Regions from separate parts of the Cytobacillus spartinae genome, predicted to be linked through region 2. Evidence: riboswitches for the same ligand, from Rfam matches in the RefSeq annotation. Region 2 holds a riboswitch; each other region holds the start of a gene.

Region 1 (4,870 bases), on a different contig from region 2:
ATTTTGATCCCTACTAATTTAAGTGGTGTAAAGATTTCCTTCATATGAATTAATGGCATAATCAACATCCCTTCCAAAATATTACTTATCTTAATTATAACTTAATAATGAACGTATTTACTTGAAATGTTCTCGATAAATTACGACAGGGGAACGTCAATTTTCGAGTGAATGTGTGATAGATTAGGTTAGCAATTTTATATTTTTTCAATAAAAAGAGACTTGTTTAAAAGACAAATTGTTACGATTTGGATTACTATGAGAGAAGATGAGTAAAAATGTGAATCTCGGGAGAGTTAATGTTGGGAAAGAATGGTCTACATATATTGGAGGTTAAAGCGTTGTTTAAAAAACATATAGAGAAATACCTAGGCACATTTTTTGCCTTCATATTACTAGGAGGAGCTTCTATTCAATTTTGGAATTTTTCTTTTATAGATATGCCCTTTCATGTAGGTATTATTAATAAGGATCGAACAGCTACCATCTTATTTGGTATCACTGCAGGAGTGCTCTCCCTGGTAGGTCTTTTATCTATCTTTATATCTTTGAGTTTTCAACATCGTTTAGAGAAAACGAGAGAATTATACTGGGACATGGTTAACCTTCCATTTGAAGGAATTAATACAGAGAATACGATTAAGAGGATGACGCAGCATATCCGACAATTTCGTAAAATTAGAGGCGGAACAGACTTATTCACCCATATTGTGACAAAAGTAAGTTTATTTACAATCCTCTTTGTATGCTTAATTTGGTCCGTTTATGTAGGTTTGGTTGTAGAGCTCGGTTTAGAAGGGTTTTTAATCATTATCTCCACTATTTTAGCCATAATCATATTATTATACTTTTTTAATATTCTTAGACAAATTAGTCATATTGATAGAATCAGTGATTTACCTAAGTTATCAAATATGTTAGACGCACATAAAGAAGAAGATCTCCTTGCTACACAGTTTTTACCGATGTCCACACACCTAGCCTTTATAGGCTACTTCCCAGAACTTGAGGGACAGGCATACCAAACATCTCCTACTAACATGTTGAAAGGTAACTACTATTCTGAGGGACAAACTCTAACGTTATTTATTGAGATCCCTGTAAATCATATAAATGTTAGAATCATTAGGTTGGTAAAACAAGGAAGGAGAAAAGAATTATATAATGGAGGAATCCATCTAACAAGAACAATCATTAACTTTGAAGAAAGTCAGTTCAATGGTTTTGTAAAAGAATGGGAACAACATGGGAAAGGGCTTGCGGTACATCTCCCTGTAAAACCAGATTGGCTATCTAAAGAAGATAAGGGTTATGAAATTGCCTTAATGTTTTCTGCGTTTGATCTCCCTTCTTATATAGTAGAACTAGAATATAAAAAGACTAAAGAAGATAGTCTTATGTTAGTAAAAAGAAGTATTATCCCTGTTAATGAAGAAGGGGAATTGGAAGAGAAAATCTAGGTGAGCCATGTAGAATTGTTCATAAAGAGGTAAGAGAAATTATAAGAAGATAAAGAGGGGACTCACATGATTACGGAACAGCTATTATCAGAAAGATTTGAGGTAAGTTTTAATCAAATACATGACGCATTAAAGAAAATAGTGAAGATTAGAGATGACCGTTTTTCCGTGCTAGTAAAGGTTGGTGCGAAGCATCACCAAGCAATTGAAACGTATAAAAGTGACCTTGAGCAATATGCAAAGTTAAGGAATGCAATTGTTCATGATAAGGTTGATATTGGATATTACATAGCGGAACCAAACATTAAAGTGGTAGAACATATTGAAAAAATTGCAAGGGTACTTAACGGACCTAATTATGCGACATCTATTGCAACAAAAGAAGTTATTTTCTATAACTATGAAGATAGTATCTTAAAGGTCATTCAGGGTATTAAAGAGCATTCTTACTCGCAATACCCAATCTATCGAAACAAGGAGTGTATTGGGCTCCTCACGACAGGAGCAATTGTCAAATGGATGGCTATTAATGTAGCAGAGAATATAGTCAAGCTTGATTGTATAAAGGTTTCAGATATTTTAGAGTACGAAGTAGAGCATCCAATTGCATTTGTTCCAAAATCAATTAATATCTTTGAAGTTGAAGAAATATTTGAAAATGCACATAAGGATAAAAAAGAATTAGAAGCAGTCATAATTACGGAAAACGGAAAAAAACATGAAGCTCCACTAGGGTTAATTACTGCATGGGATCTTATAGAAATAGATTATACAGTTGAGTAGAAGTTTTAATATACTTGAAGGTTCTAATTTTTGGTGTGAGTTTTTTAAAAAATAACACTTGGTTTTTGTTGTATATAAGGGGGCTAGGTACTTCTTTCCCCTTCCTAGCCCCTCGATTCACAACAACTATTAAATATTTCATAAACCGTATTCTAAAGGATTCCGTAAAAATTGTCGCTTTTTAAGGGAAAAAATATTTAGAAAATTATGTATCTTTTCGCAAAGTGACAAGTTTTGCAACATGTTAATAGTAAAATATCCCTGTGAACTACTAATTATAATATTAGACAGTAAAAGGCAAACTCATTGAAAAGTGAGGACGCAAAACCACAGGTCTAAGGTAAGGGGTACTAGGATGGCTGGGTTGCCTGGAATACGAAAAGTATTTTAGGGGGAGAATAATGAGAAAAGTGAACGAAAAGCTTGACTCGGAGTGGATCCAACTGATTAAGGAAGCAAAAACAATGGGCATTGACATGAATGAGATTAGAGAATTCCTGGAGAAAAGGGGTGACGTGGAATTTTCCAATTCTTCATATGAATGTCGTGCAGTGATTTAGCCATCTAAGAAAACATATAAATGTAATTAAAGTAAGGAGAGCATTTGCTCTCCTGTTTTTAATAGATTTTTTACGATATCTCTTTTTGGCTTTTCTCGATGAAGCTTATTCTTTATGCTTCATTCAATTTCCAGAAATAGAGGTGAAGATAATGTGGAAGCCTTATCAATATTTTGTAATTGTGCTTGTGTTCTAGGATTAAGTCACTAGTGCAATTAAAAATCTTTAAGTTGATTGACTACTCGGGATAGTCTTTCTTGTTTTTTTGCATTATAGGTTTGGCGAAACTCTTGTGCTTCATTTAGGCTATGACCATTTATCTCTAAATCATACTCGAGCTGTTGATAGATAATATTAAAAGTTCTATCAGCATTTTGTTCCATTAGATTTGCAACCTCTTGATACTTCGCAATTAGGTCACCTTTAGGCAACTTGTTACTAACAAACTCTGCTTTTGCCTCTACTACCAGCTGATCAACTTTACTCGTTTCTTGAACTTCTAATTCTGTAAAGAGAGCGTTATATTTAGCTTTAATCTCGTCTACGCTTTTAGGCTTATCCTCTTCTGTTGAACTTGATTCGCTACTATTGCTAGTATTAGTAGATCCAGATTGTGTTGAATTTTGTTTAGTTGAACCATCTTGATTTTTGGTAGAAACAGTACTATCTCCTGCCTCTTCGCCACTTTCATCGTTTACTTGGGCTTCAGCATCTTCATTTTTCGATGAACTTGAGAAATTTGCGCTACTACTATCATTTGTCTGTTTTTTCGTTGGATTATTTATTACTTCCTCTGCTTTTTTTACAGTCGTTTCTACTTTTTTGTTCCATGTATAGTTGCCAATAAAAATTACTACTATGACTAATATTATTATACTGAAAAGTCCAAGCCGCTTCATTTTAATCCTCTTTTCTTCCAATGTAAATTAATGTTACCACGTATTTTTTAGTCCTGTCATTACTAGATTACAAGATTCAACAAAATTGTATGTGAAAATCAGCAGATAATATTAAAATACGACAAAAATGGTAAATTTTTTAAAAAATATTGTGTAAAAAGACCTAAGATGGTAATATTTATCTATGTATGTTTGTGTTATACAAATAATATTTTTATATAATTATTTGCCATTATTAAACAAAAGGAGTGTCAAAATGACTAAGAAAAAACGTATTCTTACTAAAACTGTAATGGCTGCTGCTGTTGCATCATCTGTGTTTGCTGTATCAAACTCTGCAGATGCGGCATCTGTAACAGAAGCAGAAAAAGCGGTTGTAAAAGCTGAAAAACTTGCTGGTGCGTTAAAATGGGAAGTTTCAATCGAGCACCGTAAGAATGTATATCCTAACAACCTAGTAGGATATCCAAATATGAAATTACATAATGATACAAAGAAAGCTTTAGCAGATGCTACAAAACTTGTATCTACATTAAAAGGTAAAGAAAAAGAAGTTCTACAAGCTAGATTAGACGCTAACGTTTCTACATACTTAAAACGTTCAGTTGCTTACATTGATGCTGTATCTTCAGGATTGAAAATTCAAAAGAAATACGTTGAGCTTAAAGCTAAGTTTGACAAAGGTCAAATGGATGATCAAACGGAAAAATTATACCATGAAGTTTCATGGGAAATTAAGAAGAATTCATTTATGCTTGACCGTGTATATGGTGTAACAACTCGTGAAGAGTTTAGAGATTTCTATAAAGAAACAGCTGAGGACCTTCAGAAGGAACTATTATATCCAGTTTCTATCAAAATGCAAATTGATCGTGCTGCAAAAGCGTTAAAAGATAATAATGTGGACCAAGCAGCTGGTTATTTAGGAAACGTTGAATACTTAGTAAATGAAGCTGCAAACAACGGTGCTGATGTTTCAGACAAGTTATTCGTAAGTGCTATGTCTAAACTTGACGCTGCTGAAGAAGCTTTTGAGAAAAAGGGAACTCTTTACTTTGCAAATTCTAAAACTGAGACGACTGAATTTGGCCCTGAAACAGGTAGTGAAACAGTTGAGAAATCAGTTTACATTTATGCTGGAAAAGACGAACATATCAAGTTACAGAAC
Region 2 (4,870 bases):
CCATCTACGCGTTCTTTTACTGCAGCTCTTGTTTTTCCAGCTATATTACCAGTTTGGGTTTCAATAATATCCCCTACAGAAATTTCTTGGTTATACCCTTTCCTTAAGTTTTCTTCATAGGTATTAGCCCCTGGACCCCCAAGAGCCAGAACGCCAAAATTTCCATACTCAACCCCGGTTGAATCAACTTTTAATTGATATTTCTTATAGAATTCAAGAGCAATCGAATCATCTATACCGAGTGGTGCTGCACCTATTGCTCTAGCCATTACACGCAGTTCAGCAGCCGCATTGCTATGTACATCTAAACTATTAAAGCCGAATAACTTCGAAAATGAAAGAGGTACTGTCTTCTTTAACTCTATTTCTACACGCTTCCCCATCGTGATGGAAAGTTCCTGTATACTTGTTTCTTCCTGATGAGATTTTAGCACCTCAGTTACTACCTCTCTAACCGAATCTTCTCGGTTAGTTAACTCTTGTGCGCCAGATAAAACAGCTGCATTGGCTGTTTTTTGCAAATGGCTTTTTGTCATATACATGGTCCCGCCATCAATTACAAGACCTACCATCACTAATAAGCCCATAAATGACAAAGACACTAGTAAGATAACGTTCCCTTCTTCTCTTCGAATCAATTGCCTTAAGAGTTTCTTCATGTGTAAAACTCCTCTCATTCCACTCTTATCGTAGATTCGGTAGACAATATAAAAGGAGTAGGAAAAAAAGTTGAAACAAACGGAGTGATGATATCAACTGGGTAATCCAATGTCACTGTCATATATTCACCAGACTGACGATTTGTGTCGTTTGGAGAGATGGTTATCTGTAGTAAGTTAGGGTTTCCTAAGTGAATATAATTTCTAGCAAACTCAGAGATTTCAGCATCATTTTTCCCTAAACCACCTAACCGAACCGTTTCTTGTGTTGCTAAATGAAGATGCGTATAAGAGTATAAAATTCTCCCAAAGTCAAAAATACCAGTCAACAATAGTAACAATAATGGTAGTAAAAGTGCCATTTCTACTAGGGACTGACCTTTTTCGTCTTTTATCATAAAATCAACCACCCTTTTGCTAGTAAACTCATGAATGCTCCACCAGCAATTGCTACACCATAAGGATAAGTTGTTTGTAGTGCATCTTTATCTAGAGCAAGTGGTATCTTAATCCCATGTTTGTAACTGGAAACAGTATATACAATCGATTTAAGACGTCTTAGAGCACCTTTTCTAAACATGATAACGAATAGTGCAATAAGGGCTCCTATTATTGCCATGTAAATGCCAGTGGTCATTACAAACATAGCTCCTTTTAAAGCCCCGACTAGAGCTAAAAGCTTCACGTCTCCAGCACCCATTCCACCCATTAAATAGGGAATTAACAATAGGGCTAAACCCACCCCAAAGCCTGTTAAAGAAAATAAGATCCCTGAACCAAATGGGGCAAAGGCGTGTAAGATTATTGCTACTATTAGAGCTGGAAAAATGACCTTATTATATATTTTTCTAGATTTGATGTCCGTTATCAGACAAATGAGTAATACGAGGATTAACAAGCTATCAAAAATCATAAGGATCCCTCACTTTATAAGAGAATCTCACTGTGAATGCATTCTACCTTTTAAAAAAGGCCTTACGTTAATTAACGCAAGACCTTCTTCTATTTTTTATGAATCGTCACGTGTTGAGACGCTAGTCAATACTTCATCAAACATTGCCTGAATTTGTTCTTTTAATAAAACTAGTGTAGCTACCACACCAACTGCAATAACTCCTAATACTAATCCGTACTCAGTCATCCCTTGACCTTGCTCTTCTACTACTAGTCCTTTTAATTTGTTCATCATGTTAAATTCGCTCCCTTTTCATCATTTTTTTTGAATTGCACTTTATGTCCTACTTTGGTGTTTGTTTTCTCAATCGTTCCTGCTGGAAGTTCTACTACAGAACTTGCACGGTGGATTACTTTTCCGATCTTTCGCGGTGAAAAATGTTCGAAGCATGCGATCACTTCATTTTCTTCAGATAAAAACAACACATCAATTGGGTAATTCATAAAGAAAGTATGAATGGAACGGCAGGGTTTAATATGTAGACCATTCCCTGGTGCTAGCGATTTTGTAAACATTAGCCCGACTAGCCTCTTGTGGAAGCTGTATGCTTGTCCTACGCGATTCGCGATTTGCTGATCGTTCACCAGGTTCATTAGTCTCATTACTTTTTCACCTCTTTTCTCCAACAAAAATAACCCCTGCCTTTACCGAAAGGGGGTTTAGTGAAAAGTAGACAGACTACTCCCTAAATCTTTCGGTAACTGGCTGGCCTAGTGCTAGATTGCACCTTAGCCCCTGTAGCTTTGCGTCACTGACTTTCATCAGTTTTGCCTTTATCGAGATTCAGCTTTTTTTATTTATCCGACTGATCTCTTAACTAAATGATAAATTTACCAACACAAATCGACAATCCGGCTTTTGACTTATTTATTTTTAGAAAATTCAGCAAATATATACTTCTATAGTCCTATTAAGACAGAGTGACCCCTGTAATATTTCCTGGTTTTTTAAAAAAACTAGTGCTAATAGATGTATATATTCTGCGAAATATGACGTTTTTATTAACCTTTTAAATGGGTATAACCAAAGCTCTATTTGTTAAAAAATTGACTTTATTTCCTCTGGGACAAACATACTATCTCTCAAATATTGGAAGAATGAACATATTAAAAAGACCAACTCTCATCGAGTTGATCTCTAAATATATTATGCCAAACTCCTCTCCACCATCATTGACTTTAAATGTCTCTTTGCTCGATATAAATTGGTTTTTACCGTACCTTGTTTAAGCTTAAGTTTTTCCGCGATTTCTTTTTCCTTTAGTCCGGCCTTTATTTTGAGCAGGAAGACATTTTTCTGGTCCGTAGATAAGTTGTTAATTACATGCTGTATTTCTTCCTCAAAAAGCGCTAATTCGACCTCTTTTTCAACATCCTGGCTTGAACTAAAATGTAGCTGATTTGATTCTACTATAGAATTTTCTAAGAAAACTTCACTCTTACGCTTTTCTTTTCTTACATAATCGATGGCCGTTCTAGTAGCGATTGATGATAGCCAAGCTCCAACTTTGCTGTGATCCTCCAGAGTATCTAATTTTTGATACGCTTTAATAAACGTATCTTGAACCACGTCCTGAGCATGATGGTGATCTCTTGTTATACTATAAGCAACATGAAACAGACGTTGACTATACAATGAACAAATTTCTTCTATATCCATAGTCATACGATTTTCAGCCAAACCTGCTCCCTCCCTTCTAAACCTTTTCTTTATATTTTATTGAAAAAATTGTTTTACAAAATCAGGTGCAAACTCATCTTCAAATGAGCGTATAACTGGGTAGTTTTCGTTTTTAAAATAGAATGCGACTAAATACCTCTTTTTTCTTTCATTTTCTACCATGTAGTAGTCAATGGATTGATCCATAGCAATTTGCAATTCATTTCTATCCTTAAGCTCTAACACATCCGAGCTTTTCATCATTTTGTTAAAAATCTCTTCATTGGAGTAAGCGTACTCAGGCTTATCCATTTCTAGTTTACTTACCTCTACTACTAAGGCATGTGAAATGTCCTCTTCAACGACCATTGCCTTTTCAGCCAATCCCTTTTCTTTCAGCCAAGCTTCTAACTTTTTATAGGAAGGCTTAAACAGGATGTCCATTCCATGTTGGTCATCAATTTTCATAGAAATATGAGATTGGAAGCCTTTATTGTTGTACATCTCATCATAAGATGCTGCGTAGATTTCATCCTTTAAGATCGATATTACTTCATTAATATCTTCTGGTTCTGAAATAACCGCATGTCGACCAGTTGGACCTGCAGGGTTAAAGCTGATAAATTCAACATCTTCTTTCAGGCGAAAAATCTCATTGTTTGCTTCTTTATACTCAATGGACTCGTGAATAGGCTTGATAAATTCTTTGTATAATTCTTTGTTAATATAATATTCACGAACGAGATTTTTGCCGTTCTCAAGCTCATAAGCAAAAAATGCTCTTCCATTTCTCGACTCATTTTCTACATCATTTTTATTAGAAATGATTGCTTTATGAAATTCTTGGACAAATTTGATGTTTTGATCTTCTTCTAGTGATAATTTATCGATTTGGTAGTCCGAACTGTAGTAATAATAGGCATGTTCACTTAAGTGAACGCTTTTTATTTCTGATCGTTCAGGTACTTTATCTTCGTATTTCGTAACATCAAGGTGTAAAGCAACAAGAATGATAGCTAACGCACCCACATAAATGAAGTAACTTTTAAAACTACCAAAAACTCTCCATGTTTTTTGCAGGACCATTTCAGCAACGATATATCCAATAAATGACCCAATAATGTACCCTGCTATTAACCAAGCGAAAGACTGATTTTGTGTTTCACCAAGATATAATGCCACTAAAAATGCGGAGCAAAAAGTTGTTCCAAATTTAAAAATAGGTTGTAAAATTGGAAAAACAAGCGCCTGGGATACAGCTTCAAGCTTTCTCTTTTTATATAGAAATACAGATAATCCATAAAGGACGATAGAAACCATAAGATACAGCCAAATGACCAATGGCTCTACTTTTTGATGATTTAATTGCTCAGTAATAACTAATGGTGAGAAGTACTCCATCTTGCTATTTAAAAAGTAGTCTTGTGGGAATCCATACAAAAAGTACTGTAAGTTAGCAGTGATTAACACAAGCAATCCTAATGGTAGCAATAAGAAAATATAGGTTAGTGCGCCATGTACAATGGATAAACCAGTAACCATCCCAATAAATACAGCACCCATATAAACAATGATGTTAATGAGGATCATAATCCCA
Region 3 (4,870 bases), on a different contig from region 2:
TAAGTAAAAAATAAAGCTTATTATACAACCACCACCCTTACGGTGAGGTTGCTGGAGAAGTGTTCGCGCACTTCTCTTCATATCATATGTTCATTATACATGAAATAAACGCTTAAATAAAGACATGTGAGAGTTGTAGAGAACTATCTCGACAAATATCGTATAGCCGTCTGTAGTTGAAGATCATTTTGTTCTTTTCTCATTTCTTGAATAACAGCTTGTTCTAACGCAGCAGCAGTTTTAGAATCAATCATCCCAGTAACTTTCAAACCATTTTGCTGTTGAAATGCTCTTACTGCCACTTCTGTTGACTCACTAAAATATCCATCCTCGCGGCCAGGGGCTAAACCTAGACCATCAAGCATTTGTTGGGCATTCATTACCTGCTCATTATTCATATCCTTCTTCAATGGCTCTTCAATCTGTAAAGGATGAGTATGATAAATAGCAGGCTGAGTTACTTCCATATTTGGCTCGATTCCCTCTCTATGAATCCAGTTGCCATCAGGTGTTAGCCATTTAAAAAGCGTGAGCTTAATGTTACTTCCATCCCCCATAGGAACTGCTTGTTGAACCGTACCTTTTCCAAACGTTCTTTCCCCAATCAGTTTGAATCCTTCCGCTTCTTTTAACGCACCAGCCAAGATCTCAGATGCCGATGCACTTCCTTGGTCAATGAGAACCGCAACAGGATACTCTTTGTCTTTTTCAAGATTGGAGAAATAACGCATCTTCTCGCCATTTCGTTTTTGAATTTGTACATACGGTTTTTCTTTGGATACAAACTCCTTTAAAATTTCTTCAACACTGGATAAAAGCCCGCCCGGATTTCCACGAACATCAATTATTAACCCATCCATTCCCTTTTTCTCTAAGCGTTTGAGTTCGGTTTTAAACTCTTTAGCTGTTTCTTCAGAGAAGGAAGTAATCTCTAAATATCCGATATTTTTGCCGCTTTGCTTTTTAAGATCACTGTACACGGTAATTTGAGGAATTTCATCTCTTTTTACTTCAATGGTCAGAGGATCGGACAAGCCTTTACGAGCAATTTCTAGCTTTACCTTCGTTCCCTTTTCTCCACGAATTTTAAGTGTCGCTTCATATAAATCAAGCCCTTCAACGCTTTCGCCATCTACGGATAAAATTTCATCATTCGGCTTAAGCCCTGCCTTTTCTGCAGGAGAATCCTTGAACGGCGCAACAATAATAATTTTTCCATCCACCGTACTTACCTCTGCTCCGATGCCCTCAAAAGAAGATTCCAATGTTTCATTAAATTGCTTGGCCGTTTCCTTATCCATATAAACAGAATACGGATCTTCAAGAGTAGAGAGCATCCCTTGAATGGCACCTTCAACAAGCTTCTCTTGCTCCACCTGTTCCACATAGCTGCTTAAAATAAGTTCATATGCTTTGCCAACCTTATCTAAATCTTCTAGATTAATATTCTCTGAAGAACCCACATTCTGATCCTCTGTATGTTCTTCTAGCTGAGAACGAGTTTCCTCGTCCATATTCCACTTCATATACGTATATGTCCCACCTGCTCCTGTTAACAGAGAGCCTGTCATTAAAAGAGCGATCCATTTCCGATTCATGATTTTCCCCCTCGTTCGTTCGGCCAATGCTTTTGTTTCTATCCTACCATTCTCTAATTTTTGCGTATGTAGCAACCGATTTATTTAAAAAGACATCTCCAAAGGTGGGATGTCTTTGTTAGTCTACTATATGATTGCATGGGACGAGTTATGAGGAAAATTAAGTTTCTACACAGTTTCAATTGATTGGTCTACTTCCTGAATCATTAGTGTCGGTTGATCAGCAAGTGAGATTTCTTCCATGGTTGATAGTATGCGGACAGTTGGTCTATGTAGGTTTTGGTCAATTTTATAAACAATGCCTACTTGTCCGTTATTGAGCTTAACTTTTGTACCCGGTGGATAAGTGGGAACCCCATTACAAAACGCCTGTACAACAGCATGACTATACGTATTTTCAGACTTCGTCATAATCATTTCCATTGCCAAATGAGGAGGGTATTTTTCCTTTGAAATTAGATTTTCATAAAGATTAGCAATTCCACCGATCTGGCCAACTTCAAGGAATTCTTCGCCTCTAATTCTTCTCGGATATCCACTTCCGTCTAATGACTCATGATGTTGAAAGGCAACATGTGTCGTGAGAACCTTTAATTCTCTCGTTTTTCGTAAAAGCTCAAACCCTTCTGTTGGATGATTTTCCTCATTTCCAATCACCTTACCGATATCATGTAAAAGGGCCCCAATCGCTAAATCTCTTAGTTGAATCATATTATAGTTCAATTTTGTTCCGACTTGAACCGATAAAAGAGCAACATTTACAGCATGTGCATATGGAATCAATTCAGGGGTTAGTGCCGTCGATGGAATAAGGACAATAATCGGACGATTTCGTACCTCCATCAGAAGTTTGCCCACAAACTCTTGAATACGCTTGACCGTAATCTGAGAGATGCTTTTGTTTCTTTTTACCTCGGTGTACACTTCTTCTACAAGTTTAATAGCGTCCATCCAAGTTGGCATGTCTAACATCTCATCAAGCGTAATCCCTGCTGATTCAGCATCTTCAACAATTAAGCTCCGAATATTCAATTCTTTTATCTTTTGTAAGTATGTAGGATGAATGGACCGACCTGCTGCTAATAAGATTCTTCGTCTCGAATCATATACAGGCTTTGCCAGCTGCATCGTATCATAATCATATGAGTCGATATGAATCATTCTCATTGTTATACCTTCTTTCTTTTACAGTGAAAATATAAAATCCTCCCGAAAAAGGAGGAGGAAAGTTTAAGAATCCATCTGTTTCGGTAACCCGGCGATCATAGAAAAACCTTAGACCCGTGGCTTTGCGTCCCTACCTTTCGATAGGTTTGCCTTTGTCCTATATATAAATTTAAAACATTTAGTAACTCGAATAGTTTAATTTTACACGAAATTATGCTTTAAAGTAATAAAAACTTTGTCAAAATTTGTAGGAATTGATTCCTATTCTTTATAGAGTATAAAATCAATGGATGTCACTTTTTGATTCGTTACGGTCATTCCGAGTTTTTCTAATATTTTTATAGATGCAAAGTTATCTTTTTGTACGTCTGTTGCAGTTATACCTTTAACACCTGGCTGTTTGAAAGCCCAGCTAATTAACCCTTTAGCCATCTCCGTTGCATACCCTTTTCCGCTGAATGTATGGTGGATTCCATAACCTATCTCAACTAGTCCATTTTCATTTGGTAAGGATTTAAAGCCTATTGTACCTACTACTGTATTTGATTCGAGTTCAACGATGAATCCATACCACGGGATAAGTTTGGGGTTAGCTGTTATCTTTTGTAGCCTGATGGGAAAAACGCGGTCTCTATAAATGCTGTTTACAAAGTCTTCTGGTATTTTAACCTGACTAGTATGTTCAAATTCCGCAGGACCGCTCAAAGCTGCTTCAATGGACTCAGCTGTCATCGGCAAAAATCCAAGTCGATTTGTTTTAATCGTAAACATGCTATCATCTCCTCTGAAGTCTCATTATAGGGGAGAAAAAAATAATTCATAGACTTATATCTTAAAAAATTGTAAGATGAGGCTTGAAGTATGCCCAAACCCGTACTTTTTTAGTGTGGGTTTTTATTTTGTTTGAAATTAAGTTGCTAGATTTATGAAATAAGTTCGTAATAAACATCAAACTTTTAATTATTCGTTGAAAATTGTTCTTTATCAATCGAAATTTAATTTTTTCTTCGAATATCATGATTTTTCTTCTAATTTTAGGATTTATCGATTATTCGACAAAATAGGGACCACTCCGCCACAAAAAACGACTTAAGCTGAATTAATGAACTATACCCCGAATAACGGACACCATTAAAAAAGGTGCCCCTTATTCGGGGTTTTTTATATCTAATTAGAAAATCCCGTTTATAATGAATTCATACGTAAAACGGGGGATTATCATGGCCAAGAATATATATACAGAATTTCAAATTAAAGAACTAGAGAAGAATCCAAATATAATCAATGCATCTGATAAATCTATTTCTTACAAAGCTGAATTTAAGATAAAAGCAGTACAAGAATATAAATTAGGGAAAGGTCCTTCCCAAATCTTTATTGAAAATGGGTTCAACCTTGAGATAATAGGCAAAGATCAACCTAAACGTTGTCTTTCAAGATGGAGGGAAACTTTTGAAAGGTTTGGAGAAGAAGGCTTCCTCACGGAACGCCGAGGGAAAGGAAGTACGGGGAGACCTTCTTCAAGAACCCTTTCTGTGGAGGATAAATTAAAGAAAGCAGAAGCGAGAATAAAATTCCTTGAAGCTGAAGTGGACTTCCTAAAAAAGCTCGAAGAACTAGAAAGGCAGGCGTTGAAGAAGAAACAATTCTAACACCAGCTGAAAAGTTCTATCTGATTGAGAAGACTGTAAGGGAACATCAATTGAAGGACACTATTACTTATCTATGTAAATTGGCTGGTGTAAGCCGAAGTGGCTATTATGATTGGGTTAAGGCTGCTCCTTCAAGGGAGATTCGAAATGAGCAAGATGAACTGGATATTGAATTAATAAGAACAATTTTCTCTTCTAAGAATGAGAAGGTTGGTGCCCTTCAAATAAAAATGATTATGGAAAATGATTATTCAGCTGTCATGAACCATAAGAAGATTAGAAGACTCATGAAAAAGTATGGTTTGGTAGCAAAGATTAGAAAGGCAAATCCATATCGTAAGATGGCAAAGGCGACCCAGGAGCACCGCACTTGCCCTAACCTTCTCGACCGTAACTTTAACCAAGGGGAACCAGGGAAAGTATTGCTTACAGATATTACTTATATTTACTATG
Region 4 (4,870 bases), on a different contig from region 2:
TTAGAACAAAAGAAACTGATGCAATTGAATTTTCAATCTCATTTAATGAACGATTAATTTGGCTAGTTAAGCTCATTAAATTACGCTGTAAACTCTTATAAGGTATATGTACTGACTGATCTCTTAGAATATTTGCATCCTCATTTGCCAACGTAGAGGGAAGGTATATTGATACAGTATCAAAATGTTTTTTTAGTGCTTGTATAGAATAATATAAATAATTTATGATTTTCCCATTCTTTAAATCAATATTCTTTTCACTTTTCTGTATTTCTTTAAAACCATGATACATTGCAAAAATCTGCCCAAAGTAATGAAAGAGTATATAATCATTAACTTGGCGGCTATAACTCAAATACATCTGTTCTGCTGGTATCATTTCCAATGACTTGTTTTTCGAATAATAGTAAGTTTTATAGATTAAATCTTTTATTATTGTGTTTGGGACATTAATAACTAAATTTTTCTTATCATCTATTGTTGTAATTTGAATTTCCGAAAAGATTGAGTCCTTTTCTCCATAATTTATTATAGATATGTCAGTAATTTCTTCATTAAAATATTTATAATGAATTGTAGAAGGGCTTTGTGATAACAAAATTTTGTCTTCATCTTGTTTGATAAAGAATGGTTCATCCTTGGAAGTGTACCCAAATATATATGAACTACTGTTCTGTTGTGCAAAAAACTCTTTTATATGACTTTTTACAAATACTTTCAATAAAGCTATTTGATTTCTAGATATCATAAAGACATTATTGCTATCTATTTGAACTTCCATTTTTTTAATATCTAACGTATTTAGAAGTTTAAAATTACTTTTCAAATAAAACTTGACCTTTGAATCTTCTGAAATGATGCTTACTTCTTCACCTTTAAAGGATTCACCATCTAAAACACCACTTAATTTACCCATTCTACATAACAATTTATTACTGTTTTTTATATAGTTTTTCTCTAAATATTCTTTAAGACTACTACCGTCATAGATACTCAACTGATAAATAGTATTTTCATATTCAAACACTATTTTATTGTCAATTTTACTATAATAAGATTTTGCCTTAGAACTTTTAAGTGTAACTAAACATTCCTTTTCAAGTTCATCTACTAGGTAAATAGTGTTAGAGTCAAAACAAATTGCAATACTTTTATCAGTAACAAATCTATCAGAAATAGTCGCCGTTAAACTAGTCATAAAGATTTCAGAAACGTCTCCAACTAGATTAAATATATTCTGATTATAATTCTTCACATTATTTATAACCTCTTTTTTAAACTTTTCATCAAAAGTATATAGCTTTAATTCATATATAGTTGAATTTCTTAAAGAAAAGACCCCACAGATTGTAATATACTTGCCCTTATCCTCAATGCTCTTAATACGATAAAAAGGAATTTCATCAATATAATAATCTTTAGAAAATTTAAGTTTGTTTTTCTCTATTTTAATATTATCTGTAAAGGTAAAATAATCTCCAAATTTTCCATTTCCAATTCTATATTTACAAATACTATATATTTTACTATTACTCTTACTCACTAGTTTATTTTGAGGAAGTTTTTCGTAAACATTAATAAATTCCTGATCAGATAAGGTTACATTAAATGAAAATGCTCCGACTTCCCTATTTGATAATGTAATATTATTCTCATTAAATGAAATCTCTATATTTCCTATATAGACTTTACATTGTTCCTCACCAAAAATCCCCCCTGTATCGTGAGCAAAGACTCTTCCTTGGTTCGTAATATAAAAACTTTTTGTCCCTACAATAGATTTGTTAGAAAAATTAAACACATCTCCAGATTCATATATCGAAACTTCTCCTTGATAAAATTGATTACTTACAACTGAGACGACCATGTAATTCCCTCTATTCTTGTATTTTCGTTATAGTAAAAAAATAACGCCCATAGAAAAGGGCGTTTCAATTTATTAATTGCAACTGGCTGGCATTTCCACAGAATTAGCCCCTTTAGTTTTGCGTCCTACTTTTTCAAGTAGTTTGCCATTATTGAAATTTTATAGTAATTAATTCCTACTAAAATGTTACTATAAATATTATGAATTGGATAGTGGCTGTAAAAAATAAACATCTAATATTGCTTCCTTTACTGCATTGAGAATTATATATTTTCTACTAAAAACCATATTTCTTTTCCCGTATTTCAAAGGCTTCTTTCCCACCTTCAAGTATTTCACAAACATGTGTTTTTATACCTTTACCGTCGATTCTAATATCATGTTCCTTAAAATCACATTCTATTCCACCAGTCAAATATTCAAATCTATGATTGGCATTTTCTATAAGCTGGCCATCTTGATTTGCTACGATTACATTTTCCGAATCTGTTAATACTACTAAATTTGCATTATGAGTTACAATTATGATTTGTCTTGTATCTTTTTTTCTCTTCAATATATCAACAAGATCCTTGCTAATTGTTCTGTTATCTAGATTATCCTCTGGCTGATCAATCAAGATAGGGTGCTTCTCATCACTCATTTCTAAGAATAACTCTAAAAGCACTAAACCTCGTTTGCCCGGCGACATTTGATTTAAACTATCTCCGTCCTTTAGGAAATCAAAAACAATTTTTGTCTGTCCTGTATTAAACAAATGCTCTACGGCATCTTGTTTTGTAAATGATTTTCGAAGTTTTAATTTCGACTCATCAGTTTCTATAATCGAATCACAAATATGTTTCAATTTATCAAGATAATTCTCGATTTCAAATATAAATTGGTCATTCTCATCAAAAAGTAATAAACCTTCTGTATTTGGAAATAAGTTACTTATCTTTCCCCTCCTATTAAATAACGATAAGAAGCTTTCCTCAAATTTCGTATTTTCAAAGATAATATCAGTTTTAAGAATCAAATTTGAGAACTCATTTTTGTCATCAAAATAGTTCTTTATTTCTAATAGAATTTCTAAATATTTTTCAAAAGTATAATATATCCCTTCTTTTATCTGGTTAATAGTAATCTTCAGTTCCTTGTTTGTTCCCTCATATATCTCTAATTGCTTTATTAATTTTTCTTGTTCACTTAAACTTTGTTGATACTGAGATATATCTGATAAACCTTTTAATTTGTCTTGATATGGCTTTAGCTTTTCTTCAATTGACACAATCTTTTCATCCTGAAGTTTTTTCCACTCTAAATATGCTTTACTCTTAATATCAAATTCATTTAGCGTATTCACAAAAGCCTTATTTACTTGAATACTTAACTTATCCGTAAGCTCTAAATATTCATGAGGTAACCCTATAGATAAGTCCTTTATACTACTATTAAAATATGAAACCAAAGAATTTAATTCTCTTGAAGCAGTTATGCCTTTTTCGTTATTTTGAATATTTTCTCTGATTAAATTCTGAATTTCTTTCTTTTCGTTTTCGAATTGTTTCATTTCCAATTCACCCTTTGGTGATATGTTGGAAGATTTAATTCTCTCATCTATCAGTTTTTGAAGTTTGTCATATTCTTTTTGGAGTGCCTCTTTATTTCCTTCACTTTTGATTTTTTCTTCATTTGTAATTAAATCCTGAATTTTCTCAAATAATCGTCCAATATCAAATTTGATTTCTTTAGAGAAATTTTTTATTTGCTCTCGTTTTTCTGTGAAGAACCTCGAATGAGCTTCATTTTGCATTAAAATTTCTACAATCTTTTTCTGTAGATCTTTATTAGCTGTTTCCTCTGATAAAGAATTTATATACATTTGTGGAATATATGTAACTTTACCTTTACTTTCAGAAAAATTATTAGAAGAATCTCCATTTCTCCAGTTAACTTGAAATTTTAAACCTTCTATAAAACTGGATGAATATGGATTCTTCCAATTATCATCCATCATCCGAGTTTCTAATTCATCTGTAGAAATTGCTTGTGCTATTTTGTATAGAAGTAGCGATTTACCAGAAGATTTACCTCCAATTATTGTGTTCAATCCAGAATTCAACTTGATCTCTGTAGAAGTAAACTCGTTGCTATCAAGAAATTTAATTGAATTAATAATATTGTAATCCGATTTTAAATCAGGGTTATTTTCCTGTATGGTAACTCTTTTTTCTGGTTCGTGAATAATCTGTAATAACCCATTAAACGTGGGATCCGACTTGATCCATGTATATCTATTCAATTCTGGTTTACATATTCTTTCTATTTTATGTGCATCTGAACCATGAATACATGGTTTCAGCGAGCCATAGTTTTCTATTATTTTTTCTTTCGAATGATTTGACGCTTTACCAAGAAAAAAATCCCTATCTACAGGTCTACTTGAAAAGACAGCATCAGCGAACTGATAAATTTTTCGCTGTTCTATTTGCATAGAATTTTCTCTAACACCAGAAGCTCCATCAGTAGATTTATTAGCAACAATTGTGAATACGTTATTCTCAAAGATCTTTTTATTTTGACTAAAAACATTTTTTAATCTATCAATAGAAATTTTAAATTGGTTCATACCTTCTTTTAGTGCTTCCTGATCGCTAATATCCCTAGTTTTAGTCATTTTTCCTAATTCTATTAAATCATCATTTGTACAACTAAACGTGTTCCCACCATATTCATATTTAAGTTCTCTAAAAAACTTATCATTTATATGTTCTATAATATTTGGTGAAAAAATAACGTGGGTATTAATTGGCCTATCCCGTGCAGTAACAGTATCAATTCTCAATTCTACATTGGGAAGAATTAAATCTATATTGTTTAATCCTCCAGCATTTTTATACTCCATTACTCTTAAATAACCCTCAATAGAGTAATAGTCTGTTATACCTAAGACACTTATATCTTCTAAGGACTCTAGCTTTTCAAAATATTCCTCCCACGATCCAAACTCATTATGTAAGA

The links. A riboswitch is a leader RNA that binds a small molecule or an ion and turns the genes downstream of it on or off. The one in region 2 is predicted to bind cyclic di-GMP.
Region 1: linked by a shared signal. The riboswitch ahead of ACFYKX_RS14040 (anti-repressor SinI family protein) and the one ahead of ACFYKX_RS03160 (DUF192 domain-containing protein) in region 2 are both predicted to bind cyclic di-GMP.
Region 3: linked by a shared signal. The riboswitch ahead of ACFYKX_RS13615 (HD-GYP domain-containing protein) and the one ahead of ACFYKX_RS03160 (DUF192 domain-containing protein) in region 2 are both predicted to bind cyclic di-GMP.
Region 4: linked by a shared signal. The riboswitch ahead of ACFYKX_RS25875 (hypothetical protein) and the one ahead of ACFYKX_RS03160 (DUF192 domain-containing protein) in region 2 are both predicted to bind cyclic di-GMP.

Annotation. Positions count from the first base shown of each region.
Region 1 covers NZ_JBIACK010000006.1:177,027-181,896, reverse strand. The annotation lists gene ACFYKX_RS14050 (hypothetical protein) at 342-1,460, shown strand; gene ACFYKX_RS14045 (CBS domain-containing protein) at 1,527-2,243, shown strand; cyclic di-GMP riboswitch class I at 2,530-2,615, shown strand; gene ACFYKX_RS14040 (anti-repressor SinI family protein) at 2,645-2,803, shown strand; gene ACFYKX_RS14035 (hypothetical protein) at 3,019-3,702, opposite strand; gene ACFYKX_RS14030 (hypothetical protein) at 3,959-4,870, shown strand, end outside.
Region 2 covers NZ_JBIACK010000001.1:640,406-645,275, forward strand. The annotation lists gene ACFYKX_RS03140 (pilus assembly protein TadG-related protein) at 1-659, opposite strand, end outside; gene ACFYKX_RS03145 (TadE/TadG family type IV pilus assembly protein) at 674-1,057, opposite strand; gene ACFYKX_RS03150 (A24 family peptidase) at 1,054-1,572, opposite strand; gene ACFYKX_RS03155 (Flp family type IVb pilin) at 1,669-1,848, opposite strand; gene ACFYKX_RS03160 (DUF192 domain-containing protein) at 1,845-2,240, opposite strand; cyclic di-GMP riboswitch class I at 2,308-2,396, opposite strand; gene ACFYKX_RS03165 (RNA polymerase sigma factor) at 2,761-3,294, opposite strand; gene ACFYKX_RS03170 (DUF6449 domain-containing protein) at 3,331-4,870, opposite strand, start outside.
Region 3 covers NZ_JBIACK010000006.1:78,374-83,243, forward strand. The annotation lists gene ACFYKX_RS13610 (S41 family peptidase) at 144-1,598, opposite strand; gene ACFYKX_RS13615 (HD-GYP domain-containing protein) at 1,767-2,765, opposite strand; cyclic di-GMP riboswitch class I at 2,845-2,926, opposite strand; gene ACFYKX_RS13620 (GNAT family N-acetyltransferase) at 3,027-3,536, opposite strand; one part of gene ACFYKX_RS13625 (IS3 family transposase) at 3,986-4,358, shown strand; one part of gene ACFYKX_RS13625 (IS3 family transposase) at 4,358-4,870, shown strand, end outside.
Region 4 covers NZ_JBIACK010000022.1:35,082-39,951, reverse strand. The annotation lists gene ACFYKX_RS25875 (hypothetical protein) at 1-1,867, opposite strand, end outside; cyclic di-GMP riboswitch class I at 1,942-2,024, opposite strand; gene ACFYKX_RS25870 (TrlF family AAA-like ATPase) at 2,145-4,870, opposite strand, start outside.